DNA from 4 places in the Candidatus Paraluminiphilus aquimaris genome. Region 2 is predicted to be linked to each of the others. Evidence: predicted binding sites of a transcription regulator. Region 2 holds the regulator's gene; each other region holds the start of a gene.
What was found. Region 2 encodes PhoB, which activates phosphate uptake and scavenging genes when phosphate is short. Its sites were predicted from a motif close to TGTCATAAANNTGTAACA; they were not measured.
Positions count from the first base shown of each region.

Region 1: hexR (transcriptional regulator HexR) is a predicted target of PhoB. The motif match lies at 1,462-1,479, and genes of this name have one in related genera.
Region 3: E0F26_RS01240 (inorganic phosphate transporter) is a predicted target of PhoB. The motif match lies at 1,268-1,285, and genes of this name have one in related genera.
Region 4: E0F26_RS05295 (DUF3015 family protein) is a predicted target of PhoB. The motif match lies at 1,454-1,471, and genes of this name have one in related genera.

Region 1 covers NZ_CP036501.1:1,192,922-1,196,067, forward strand. The annotation lists gene ppc (phosphoenolpyruvate carboxylase) at 1-522, opposite strand, end outside; gene hexR (transcriptional regulator HexR) at 526-1,383, opposite strand; gene gap (type I glyceraldehyde-3-phosphate dehydrogenase) at 1,566-2,594, shown strand; gene pgl (6-phosphogluconolactonase) at 2,862-3,146, opposite strand, start outside.
Region 2 covers NZ_CP036501.1:2,120,549-2,123,694, forward strand. The annotation lists gene E0F26_RS09785 (PstS family phosphate ABC transporter substrate-binding protein) at 1-28, opposite strand, end outside; gene phoR (phosphate regulon sensor histidine kinase PhoR) at 69-1,355, opposite strand; gene phoB (phosphate regulon transcriptional regulator PhoB) at 1,352-2,062, opposite strand; gene E0F26_RS09800 (transglycosylase SLT domain-containing protein) at 2,126-2,719, opposite strand; gene ligA (NAD-dependent DNA ligase LigA) at 2,734-3,146, opposite strand, start outside.
Region 3 covers NZ_CP036501.1:269,265-272,410, forward strand. The annotation lists gene E0F26_RS01235 (PDZ domain-containing protein) at 145-882, opposite strand; gene E0F26_RS01240 (inorganic phosphate transporter) at 1,352-2,629, shown strand; gene E0F26_RS01245 (2OG-Fe(II) oxygenase family protein) at 2,719-3,146, opposite strand, start outside.
Region 4 covers NZ_CP036501.1:1,135,898-1,139,043, reverse strand. The annotation lists gene E0F26_RS05300 (Lnb N-terminal periplasmic domain-containing protein) at 1-875, opposite strand, end outside; gene E0F26_RS05295 (DUF3015 family protein) at 887-1,378, opposite strand; gene E0F26_RS05290 (hypothetical protein) at 1,626-2,717, opposite strand; gene E0F26_RS05285 (metal-dependent hydrolase) at 2,720-3,146, opposite strand, start outside.

The sequences.
Region 1 (3,146 bases), 930 kb from region 2:
CGACTGAATTCGGGCCTCATCAGCAAGGCCTGATTCGAGGTCAGAAAGACAGTCATGTATCTCCCCATGCTTATGAATCAGTGTGCGTCGCGTGATCTCAGTCGGATGGGCCGTAAGCACAAGGTCGATGTGCAAATTAGCGATCGCCTCCGCCAGCGATGCCTTGCTTACAGACTGGCTTAAATCCTCAATGGTGCTTGATATGCGGTTGTATGCGCCGAAGTGATCACTCACCGACTTGCTGGTGGTGAAATGCTGGTCGGCAATATTTGCCAGGTTTAGAAACTGTGCAAAGCCGCGCGATATCAGTAGCAGCTGCTCCGAATCAAGCCTTTGCAGCGCGTTGAAAAGCGCCGTGGTTTGCTCTCGTTCGGTAGCAGACTTCGACGCTTGTCGAATCGATTCGATGGTTTGATAGAGCTCTTCGCCGACCGTGGAACGAATAACGTCGCCCAGCGTATCGCCGAGCAGTCGCACATTCTGCCGCAAGGGCGATGTGTCCAATAGCGCATTGTTTGTCATGTCTTAACTCGTTGGGAATCGGGTGTCCTTAAGGCTGTCTTTGATTCGAGCGAGATGTGGTGTGAAGCCCTCTCCACGGCGCAATGTCACGCCTGTGGCAAGAACATCCAAAATGACAAGCTGTACCAGTCGAGACGTCATGGGCAAATATTGCTCTGTGTCTTCTTCTACTTTTACATTGATACAGCAGTGACTTTTTTCAGCCAGGGGCGAGCCCTCGGCAGTCAAAGAGACGACGGTCGCCTCGGTTTGGCGGGCAATCTCTGCTGCCTCAATCAAAACTTTCGTCCGGCCCGTGTGTGATATGAAAAAGAACAAATCACCCACCCCTGCCGATGCGGCAAGCATTCGCTGCATTAGAGGGTCTTCATGCGTGAAGACAGGGACGTTAAATCGAAAAAACTTGTGTTCTGCATCCCGCGCAACCGCGGCTGATGTGCCAAGGCCAAAGAAATAGACGCGTCTCGCTTGTGCGATTTGATCAACGGCCTGTGCGATAGCCTTTAGTGGTAGTCCTTCTTTTGCCGTCAAGAGCGCATTAATGGCGTTATCAAAAAGCTTCGATGGGAATGTATTGATGTCGTCTGAAAATTCTACCGCGCGGCTAACGTATTTAACGCCCGAAGCCAGCGAGGTGGCGAGTTGTAATTTGAAGTCAGGGAAGCCTGTTGCACCGAAGCGCTTACAAAATCGATTAACGCTTGGTTCGCTTACACCTGCTGCCGCGGCTAAAGACGCAATACTGGACCGTGTCGCTTCTTCCGGCGCCTTGAGTATGGCCTTCGCTACTTTTGCTTCAGACTTATTCAGCTCGCCAAGTTGGCGCTGGATGACCGCAAGCAGATTGGGTTCAGACGTCATTATGAAGTCTTCGTTGGTAAGAATATTACGAATAATGCCTCAATTACGTAGCTTTCGCACCGAAATTTTCAAGTTCTTCTTCAATAATTTGTAATAAAACTAAAATTTAGCCCATTTTTCTGATTTTATGTTTGTAATTTTGTAAATTTACTACATAATGTCGGTCATTAGAGGGGGACCTTATGGTTAACGTAGCTATCAACGGTTTTGGCCGTATTGGACGCAATATCTTGCGGGCGCTGTATGAGCGACCTGAAATGGCGTCTCAACTTCGTATTGTTGCGATTAATGATCTTGGCACCCCCGAAATCAACGCCCATCTTCTGCAGTTTGATACAACGCACGGACGCTTCGGCGCATCCGTGGTCGTGGAAGACGACGCGATGGTGGTTAACGGTGATCGCATCGCGGTTTTTGCTGAGCGGAATCCAGAAGATTTACCTTGGGGTGATCTCAATATTGATGTCGTGTTTGAGTGCACGGGCATCTTTACATCTCGCGATAAGGCCGCCGCTCATCTCAGAGCCGGTGCCCGCAAGGTTTTAATATCAGCTCCGTCAAACGACGCGGATGCAACCATCGTCTATGGCGTTAATCACGACGTAATAAATGATGATGCCGTCATTGTTTCCAACGCCTCCTGCACAACGAATTGCTTAGCACCCATTGTGGCCCCCTTGAATGCGTCTGTTGGCGTTGAGAGTGGTCTGATGACGACGGTTCATGCCTACACAAACGATCAGAACTTGAGCGATGTGTATCATTCGGATTTATACCGTGCGCGCTCAGCAACGCACAGCATGATTCCTACAAAGACAGGTGCAGCGGCAGCCATTGGCTTGGTTTTACCCGAATTGAAAGGCCGACTCGATGGGTTGGCGGTTCGTGTCCCTACAATCAACGTATCGCTGGTTGATCTGACCTTTACCGCTTCCCGGGATACGTCCATTGAAGAAATTAATGCCATTTTGGCAAAGGCGGCGGCAGCAGATCGTTTGGGCGTTTTGTCTTGCAACACGCAGCCTCTCGTATCAGCTGACTTTAACCACAACTCGTTTTCGAGCAACTTCGACGCAAACCACACGCGTGTAAGTGGACGCCTAGTTAAGGTGCTCGCTTGGTATGACAACGAATGGGGTTTTTCGAATCGGATGTTGGATACCGGCTGTCTGCTAGCAGCGGGTAGTTTACCGGTCAGTAACGCGGCATAGATTTTTGAGTGTGAGTGTTTGGGGGCCTTAGTGCCCCCTTTTTTTTTTGGCTTCAAAAGCCCCTTGGTTCAAAAGCCCCTTGGTTCTTAAGTCACTGTTGGTGAGGACAGGGCACGCGTGATTTACAAAAGAAGACGCTTTGCATGCGCATGCCTTCTGGTCGGCGTCGCAACCCTGACAGCCGAATGGGCTATTTTCTGTAGAGGTCCTAGCCTCTTTAAGCCCTAGTGAACTTCAAATAGAGAAGTCACGATTGAGTAGCCGAATTTATTCAGCAAACCAGAGGCTAAACTCGTCGTGATGAGCGAAGTGACTAATCGGGTGCATGTCGTCATCGGCGTACTTTGTAGCCTTGTCGAAGACCTCTAACTTGCTGGCACCCACGATATGAATTACGCCAAGCTTGGTATCCAGAAGTCGCTTTTTTGAAAGCGATAATCGACGATGAGGTGCGGTCGTTGGCTGCGTCATCAGTGCATCGTTTTGTGTTGTTAATCCCTCGTCGAGCTCAATGGCGCAAGGAAACAGCGATGCTGTGTGAGCGTCGTTGCC
Region 2 (3,146 bases):
TCTCTGCCTGCTCCGACGCGGCCCCCACAAACCCCGAGCAAGGCAGGAGAGCGGCTATGAAAACTCTTTTAAGCCACGTCATTAGTATTAAAGATAAGCGAGAAGCGAGACCCCTCTCCCAATTCGCTTTGAATTCTGAGTTCCGCATTGTGAGCGAGCGCAACGTGCTTAACGATCGCAAGCCCCAGACCTGTGCCGCCCGTCTTTTGACTGCGGCTCTTGTCCACGCGATAGAATCGTTCGGTTAACCTCGGAATGTGGACGGGATCAATGCCCTCGCCTTTGTCGATGACACTCAGCGCAGGTTGCCCCTCTTTTAACGTCCACTCGACAAGAACTTCGGATTCTTCGTCACTGTATTTGAGGGCATTCACTAAAAGATTACTCACGGCACTGTGTAATTCCATCGGATCACCAAGAACCAATCCATTGAATTCATGCACCAGCAAGATGTCCCTCTCTGGCCATGCGGCTCTAAGATCACCTACCAATTCTGTGGTCAGATCACACATATCAACAGGGGTCGTCTTGTCAGAGTTTTCAATCGACTCAATTCGCGAAAGCCAGAGGAGGTCCTTAAGAAGCATCTCCATCCGAACAACTTGCATATCCATTTGAGCAAGTGGCCTTTCAATAGGGGCCACAATATGGGCATCTAAAGACTGTATTGTTTGTACATAACCTTTGAGGACGGTCAGTGGTGTTCGCATTTCATGCGACACGTTACCGACGAAATCTCGGCGCATTACTTCTAACTTGTATTGCTCTGTGACATCTTTGAAAAAGATCAGACGATCACCACCCGAAAATTTCGTTACCTCAACTTGAAGGCAGCGATCTTGTTCCGGTGTCGGAGGTAACCTCAACGGAATTTGATAGTCACCCTCAGCGAGATAGTCTGATAGCTGTGGAGCACGAACCAAATTTACGAGGGAGCGTCCTACGTCACCGGGTAGTTCAATGCCGAGTAACGTACCCGTCGAATCATTCACCCAAGAGATGTTCCCACGCTGGTCAACAATAATTGCCGCGTCACGAAGTTGTTTCAGGGAGTCTTGAAGATAGTTTACCGACGACTCTAAACGACCTTGGGTTTCTTTACTTTGTCGCTGCAGTCGGTATACGTGATCAAAGAGGCGGCCCCATATCCCACCGGCCTCAGGCGGTACTGATTGACTGTTCTCTAACCACCGCTCTAGCCGATTAAGTTGCCAACCCCAATAGATCACCAACGCCCCGAAAACTACGATAAGCGTTAGGCTGAGTAGATCGAAAGCGTACCCAATCGCCGCCAGTACAAGAATGATAAGCGGCGTGCGCAGGGAGGTACGCCAATTACGGCGCAGAGCGGTCACGTATTTATCACACCCTTTGTTGAAAATCGGTAGCCGGTACCACGGACCGTTTGAATGAGATCGCTGTAATCTTTGACACCGCCTTCTAGGGCTTTTCTGAGACGCCTGATGTGTACATCAACCGTTCGCTCTTCGACATAGACGTTGGCACCCCAAACATGGTCAAGAAGCTGATTCCGCGTGTAAGCGCGTTCTGGGTGCGACATGAAGAACTGAAGTAGGTTGAATTCAGTTGGGCCCATCTCAATCGGTGTGCCTGCCACGAAAATCCGTCGACTGTCCATATCCAACAGGAGATCTTCAACCTCAAGACGGTCTCGTTGCTCTCCCCCGGCAACACGGCGTAACTGCGTTTTTATCCGTGCAATTAGCTCTCGAGGTGCGAAAGGTTTTGTGACGTAGTCATCAGCGCCCACGTCGAGACCTTGAATAACATTGTCTTCGGCCGCTTTCGCCGTAAGCATAATGACCGGTATTTCAGCGGTAGCGTCGTTTCGCTTAAGACGCCTGAGTAACTCTAACCCGCTCCCGCCGGGTAACATCCAATCGAGTAAGACGATTGCGGGGCGTTCGTCGACAATTAACCTGTGCGCATCTTGGATGTTCTCGGCTTCTATGCACTCAAATTCAGCGATTTCCAAAGCCATTCTGAGCATGTCACGAATCGAAAACTCGTCGTCGACAATTAGAACTTTTTTTCCTGTCATGCCTTTAATCCTCTAGACCCATGCCCATTAAATGAAAAAAAAATGACAGAAACATGACGGTGACTACCACCAATCCAACCAACCCTTCTTTTTAAACTCGTCTTGGCAGGATGCTAGCTGCCGATTGTAAAGATTCGCCCTGCGATCAACCTTTCTAGCCACCTCCACTAACCATGGCTTTGCTCGGTACGTTCCGCGCTTATAACCACCATGACCTTCGTGATAGGCGAGGTAGAGTCGAAAGGCATCGTCTTTCGCAATACCGTTCGTTTGGTGTGTTGTGTGGTTATACCAGCCCACGAAGTCAATGGCGTCATCAAAGTCATCGCGGTCTGCACCGTGATTACCTGACTTGGTTTTATACCAATCCCATGTGCTGTTTTTAGCCTGAGAATAGCCGTACGCATCGCTAGGACGCGGACCCGGAATAAAACCCCAAATTTGCTTCCGCGGCGGTTTTGCCCCCGCCACAAAACGTGACTCCTGATGCATAAATGCCATCATTACTGAGATAGGCACGCCCCATTTCTGCCGCGATGCTGCGGCATCTTGGTACCAGTCATCTTTATCTCGAAAAATATCGCAGATATTGTCGAGCTTGGAGGGCGGCTTTGTCGCACATCCGGCCATGGCCAATATCGCCAGGAATATGCCCATGGTCCAAAGTCTATTCACAACGGCACCTCCCCAATAAGTGCTAAGAAACCGGCTTCATCAATGATGGTAATTCCCAGCGATTGTGCTTTGCTGAGCTTTGAACCTGCGCCAGGACCGGCGAGTAAGACATCTGTCTTCTTGCTGACTGATCCAGCCGTTTGTCCCCCGTGACGACGAATAAGGCTCCCCGCCTCATCTCTGGACATCGACTCCAGCTTGCCCGTTACGACCCACGTTTGATCGCTGAGAATGCCATCGCCGGTGGCATCGTTACTCGCCGATTCCCAGTGCAAACCGGCATCTAAAAGACGTTCCACTAACACCGTATTTGGCTCATAGTTAAAAAAATGGTGGATGCGTGCCGCTACGACAGGTCCCACGTCGTCCACCGCTTCTAAAGCGTCTCGAGAAGCCTTACTTAACAACT
Region 3 (3,146 bases), 870 kb from region 2:
GCGGCATTTTTTACCGCGGTTTTTCCGGTACAACCACTTTCATTGCCCTTTTGGCAGCCCAGTGACTTTGCCAACTGACCTGATTTTGGGGCAAAACCTTTAACAGTCTTGCCGTTAATCGAGAGGCCGTGGCGCTACAAAAAACTATCGGCTAATAGAGTAGCCCTGCTGCTCAAGGATAAAGCGGTCCTCTCGCATGTTTGCTACCGCCGTTACGAGGCCATCCTCATTAAATTGAAAGCGCGTAACCACATGACTCTCGATAAGCTGGCCTGTCACGTCGTCGGTGTTTGCAATGGTGGTCCATGCGTATGCAACACCCTCGCTCGCCACAACCTCGTTAAGCGTAAAGGACTCATCACCCCAATCTTCTGGATCGCCTGAGGCCATCCAATCCAACATGTCTGCCTTTGAAATTGTCGAGACGATCTTGCCGCGCTTTACTGCAATATCGAGAGATTCGTCACCGCGTGTGATGACAGCTGAAACTTCTTCGCCCGGAGCGCCACGAAAACTCAAAGCCCCTGAGTCACGATTCTCCGCATTAACGGCCACACCACGAACAGCGGTGAACTCATCACCCAACTCAAGGACACTCGCAGCAGGGCTATCCGGGACAATTGTTTCGACGATCATCCGACCTGACTCGTCCGTATTGTCATAGGTAAAGCCAAAGCCCACATATCGAGGGCGGTAGAACAATCCGTCTTCCGCCATATATTGTTCGACCGCACCGATGGTAGCCTCTTGTCCTATCTGGCCTGCCTCGATCCACGCTTTCGCAACGTCCGCATTTGACACTTTCTCTGAGACGTCACTGCACCCATTCATTCCCAACAAACTGGCGCCACAGACAAGCGCCATTCCAATTTTATACTTCATACCAGCCCCCTAAAAATGATTGATGTCGACACATCTCTGTGCGCCGGCATAAAAAAGCTAGCAACTCCGTATCAGAAGGGCCATAAAATAAGGTCTGCCAACCCAAAAACCGACAATTACGACAAAACATGGACAACTATGGGTGGACGCCGTCATAGGTACTTGTATCTGCTAATCGCACCACATTCATCCAGAGACAGCCGTTAAAAAAGGCCCTCCTGCAATGGACGTTGTTCATTTATAAAGATTAGAGGCTTTGCGACAAACCATAGCGCTCTAAAATTCTCAGCTGACGCTCAAGACGGACTTTTCGCCTTTGGTGCTCACCTCTCTCGCAAACAACGACGCTAAGCGGCTAACAAATACTCAAGACCTCTGACAGCTATTACATAAAAGTTTAACATTGCACTTGTTTAATTCATGCCAAGAAAACTAATTAAGAAAATGCGCCCGAACAGGATCGTCTAAAATGGAAATCATAGCGTCACACGGCTTTATACTGCTCACGCTTGCATGTGTCTTCGGCCTGTTCATGGCCTGGGGTATTGGTGCAAATGATGTGGCAAATGCCATGGGTACCTCTGTAGGTTCGAGGGCGCTGACATTGAAGCAAGCCATCATCATCGCCGCTATTTTCGAGTTCGCGGGTGCATACCTTGCGGGTGGCGAGGTGACCTCGACCATCCGAAAAGGAATTATCGATCCTGCGGTACTTACCGACACGCCGGAGTTACTGGTATTTGGCATGCTGTCCGCGCTACTCGCCGCGGCTACGTGGCTTCTAATTGCCAGCATTAAAGGGTGGCCAGTCTCCACTACACACTCCATTGTTGGTGCCATTGTGGGCTTTGCGGCAGTGGGTATTTCTGTCGATTCAGTCGCCTGGGGTAAGGTCGGGCAAATCGCTGCGAGTTGGGTAGTGTCTCCATTACTTGCAGGTTCAATGGCCTTCGCGCTCATCGTCTCTGTCCAAAAGCTGATCTTCGACCATGAGAATACCTTTGAGCGTGCACGCAAGTATGTGCCTATCTACATGTGGATAGTTGGCTTCATGATTTGCATGGTGACGTTACTCAAGGGCCTGAAACACATCGGCGTCGACCTTGACCTAGGTATGGGCTCAAAGTTTGTCAACGCCATGGTTATTTCCGCTCTCGTTGGCTTTGTAATTGCCGGTATCGGCGCGGCATTGCTAAGGAACATCAAGACATCGGGTGACATAAATAGCACGGAAAACATTGAGCGAATTTTTGGTGTCCTGATGATCTTCACTGCCTGCGGTATGGCGTTTGCTCACGGCTCAAATGATGTTGCTAATGCAGTCGGGCCTTTGGCCGCCGTTGTAAGCACTGTTCAGTCAGGCGGTATCATTGGCGCTAAGGCCGCTTTGCCTTGGTGGGTACTTGCGATTGGTGGCGCCGGTATCGTTACGGGTCTCGCAACTTACGGGTGGCGCGTAATTCAAACTATCGGCAAAAAGATAACAGAGTTAACGCCCAGTAGAGGGTTTGCAGCCGAGCTCGCGGCAGCCTCCACTGTGGTGTTGGCATCCGCCACTGGCTTACCTATTTCCACTACGCACACGCTGGTCGGTGCTGTGCTCGGTGTCGGGCTAGCTCGCGGTGTTGAAGCGCTTAATTTGAGGACCGTAGGTGCCATCTTCGCCTCCTGGCTGGTCACACTGCCAGCAGGTGCCGGCCTGGCGATTATCTTCTTCTACATACTGTCTGCTGTTTTTGGGGCCTAAACACGAGGCAACAATTTGCCTACCCCCCTAACCTAAACGAGTAAGGGGAAATTAGACGGGCATTAACGTAATGCGGCCGTGACATACGTCTAGTTATCTTCGGTTAATTTATGCTCAAGTGATTCAAATAGCCGATGGACTGTGGAAGATCCCTGGCGCCTGCCTTGGCTGTCATATTGCTGAAGGTAGCCATCGAGACAAGGGTTTGCAAAGTAGACAATACTATGGCGCACCGGGTTCGATGCTGACTGCGTCGTGACACGATGCACAATAGCCGAGACCGTCCGATCTGAACGTTGTGTGATGAAATTCAGTGCCTCGCCAAAGTTAATCACCAAGTGACCCTCCAGCACGGGCACATCCACAAACGAACCATCGAGTTCGACTTGAAGCCCCGGAGCTGTCGCATCTAAGATCGTTACAAACCCATAGTCTGTATGAGGCCGCAGGCCTAAGTCGGGCTCGCGCGTATCGTAGTGAACAAAGTTGAGGAATGCGGTGCCCTCACCCGCGGCAT
Region 4 (3,146 bases), 980 kb from region 2:
GGAATTGAGCTGTCGCTAACAAGATACTTCAGCCAAGCATGTGGATAAACCAAAGCAGTGTTTGCGGCGTCAAAGTTTCTCTTAGCTACGACATTTATAATTTCGGCAAAGGCACTGACACAGTTGCGCCCCATAAAGTAATAGTTGAACTTGTGTTTGGATAATTCAGCTATATGGGTGAGTAGTTGCAGCTTCGCTTTGTCATCCAGATGAAGGCGATATTCCCATAAATCGCGGTTCTCAATCGTCCTGTACTGATTATCAAACACATAGTAGCTACTGAGACTGAAGGCGCCCTCGTATCCGCCAAATAAGCCTTTCGCAATATACGACACAGGATTATCTCCAGACGCATTTATTGCTCCGTAGTTAATAGCTTTATCTAGAAGTTTGTTGGAAGAAGACGGCGGCGTTACGGTGAGAAACATGTGTCCGTAATACGACGCTGGATTTCCCAAGTAACCGGAAGCGTAGACGACCGTGACATCTGACCCTTCTAAGTCGGAGAATGACAAATCATCAAGGAACTCACATCGTTCGAGCGCCTCAATTGGAAGTCCGAATTCCCCAGCCAAAAAGAGGTACCGCGAGGGTCGAGAACACACTCCCATCCCTGCTTTAAAATGCTCCAAGGACGCCACCAATTCCTCACCAGCGTCGAACACTGTTGAATCAGATGTAATGAGAAAGCCTTCAGACACCACTCGCGTCTTAAAGCTGTCTCCGTGAACGTCAGCATGGAGTATCTCTAACCACTGAGCCGTAAAAGCAGCGGACTCACTTCGACCGTACTTAGGAAAAGCGTAAACCGATTCACTCAGAAATAATGGCAAGACCAAAAAAAGGAGCCATATTGGCTCCTTAGTAAAGATCATTAGCTACTTTGTTACGAAGTGCAGGACAAGCTAGCGTTGTAAGCAGCATTGAAAAGCATTGCCTGCTTATCTTGCTCCACCACCGCAGACTCAGAACTCACAGCGTTCTTAACAGAGTTCCGTACAGCAGTTACAAATGCTTCGGAAGGCTCAGCACCGCACCCAGAAACCTGACTCAGTCCATTCAGATAAGCACCACGGCCCGAGATAATATCCATCTCAAGTGAGGCATAACTGCCTTTAACATACTCAGCCATTGCTACTGATTTACCGTTACACGTTTCAGGGCTCATCGTAGCCGAGGTAACAGCTGTAGTACCGGCGTCCCAGATCACGTTAGAAGTCACAGCAGCCCAACTTGTGGTTGGGAAGAGCGCACCACCGATACCACAGTCGACATACGGGCTTGGCCCTTCACCGGCTTCCCCTTCACCTATTTGCGAGAGGGCAACCGACGCATTTAACATGAGCGTTGCGCCTATTGCGGCCTTTAATATTTTCATATACAGCTTCCTTATTACTCAATTTTCTACTTGCTTCAAAATCGCCGGGCAAGAACCGCCTAGTGACGCACTAAATGTTGCATGTTTATTACGTGCTCGCAATACCCGCCAGCTAAACGAATTTATTGTTCGCCTGAATTGTCACGTTAATCAGAAGAGCCCTCACCCACTTGGACAATATCCCATGAATGTAATTGAGATTTTTTTAACCGTGAGACACGTAAAAACACTCGCTAGGGATTGAGAGTTACAGTTCACGCAAAAGAAAAAAGATGGCGAAGCCACTGCAACCCAGCACATAGGGCAATGAGCCTATGGGGTACCCCTGTGAGGTGACGCCCTCGACTGCGGAAAAGTAATCGGGTAGCGCATATAACCACAGGCCCGCAAAAACCCCGAGAAACAGCGCGAGATAAGCTTTGGAATACGCCCACAAGCCCCGGCTCGAAAAAGTGGTTAATCGCAGCAATTGACCCACTGTAAGGAGTAACGCCGTCCCAACAAGCGCCACCGAGGCTACCATCTCCGAGCGAGGGGTCATCTCAATGCCGAGTAGACTGAACCAGGTGTCGAGTGTGAGCAGCACAAAAATGACGGGGGTTAACAGCCCGGCCAGCAGAGTGCCCAGCGCGAAGCGTCGAACCCGACCACTTGCGTCCTTGGCGTCTGCATTGTCCATGGCGACAGACTTGGGGACTAAAAGTTGTGTGGCGAGCGTTAGCGCTATCGGCCCCACAAAGGCAAAGCTCACCATACTAGAGACCGGCACCGAGGCGAGGGAAGAGGTGAAGTTGGGGTAGTTCCACGTCCACCAGCCATACTGGGGCCCAAAGTGATCAAAAATCTCATAGAACACATGGTGAACGACGCCTACGCCTAATGCTCCAATGAATGCCCCGCAGCGTTGGTCAAAGAGCCCCGCTTGCCGAACAAGAACAAAGGCTGCGTACATAATCGCGGGGTACAGCGCTAGGATGTACAGCGGCGCTCGCCCAAAGAAGAACTGCACTGAAAATTCGTTATGAATAAAAAACAGGGCGTTGTCGGGTGCGCCCAGTTTTTCAGGAAAATACACCGGAATTTCCAGCGCCAGCATAAAGATGACTGACGCTAGCCAAAAGCCTAAATAGACAGACTCGCCTGCCTTAAAACGGGCGATGCTATGACGCAGACCCCAGAGCGCACCGACGATGAGCAACACTTCAACGACATTCATGGTCCAGTGGGACAGCGTAAAAGGGCTTTTTACAAAGGCCCAACTTTCAATATTTTGGGGGGTAAAGCCACCTAGACGCTCAACCAGCTGAGTAAACGTGAGTGCTGACTCAGTCTCAGTCACGGTCACTGAGCACCGAGCGTTACTTTACCGACAACTTGAGAAACATCGGCCCCAGATTCCCAGTGGCCAAGCCACTCGCCATAATAGTCGGGCAAAGGCTGGTTCACGCTGTCGTGCCAGGGGAACTGTGAGGCCAGGACACCGACGGCTGATCGTAACTGCGCCCGTATGGGTATGCGCGCAAAGGGGTTGTCTGAATAAGCGTTTTTGGGCACGTCTTTAACCACCAACTCAAATTCGTTCTTGATCATGTCGAAAAGATCCCGAGTATGCTTTTGAAATGCGCCGGTGTTTCGAATGCGGTACCAATGACTGCCTACCACGTGGTTGTAAACATCGTAGGCGGAACTTCGGTGCTCGATTTCTTCGCAAAAATGCCAAACAAAAAGCGATGCCACTTGAGCCTCACCCTCTTCAAATAGGGCTACA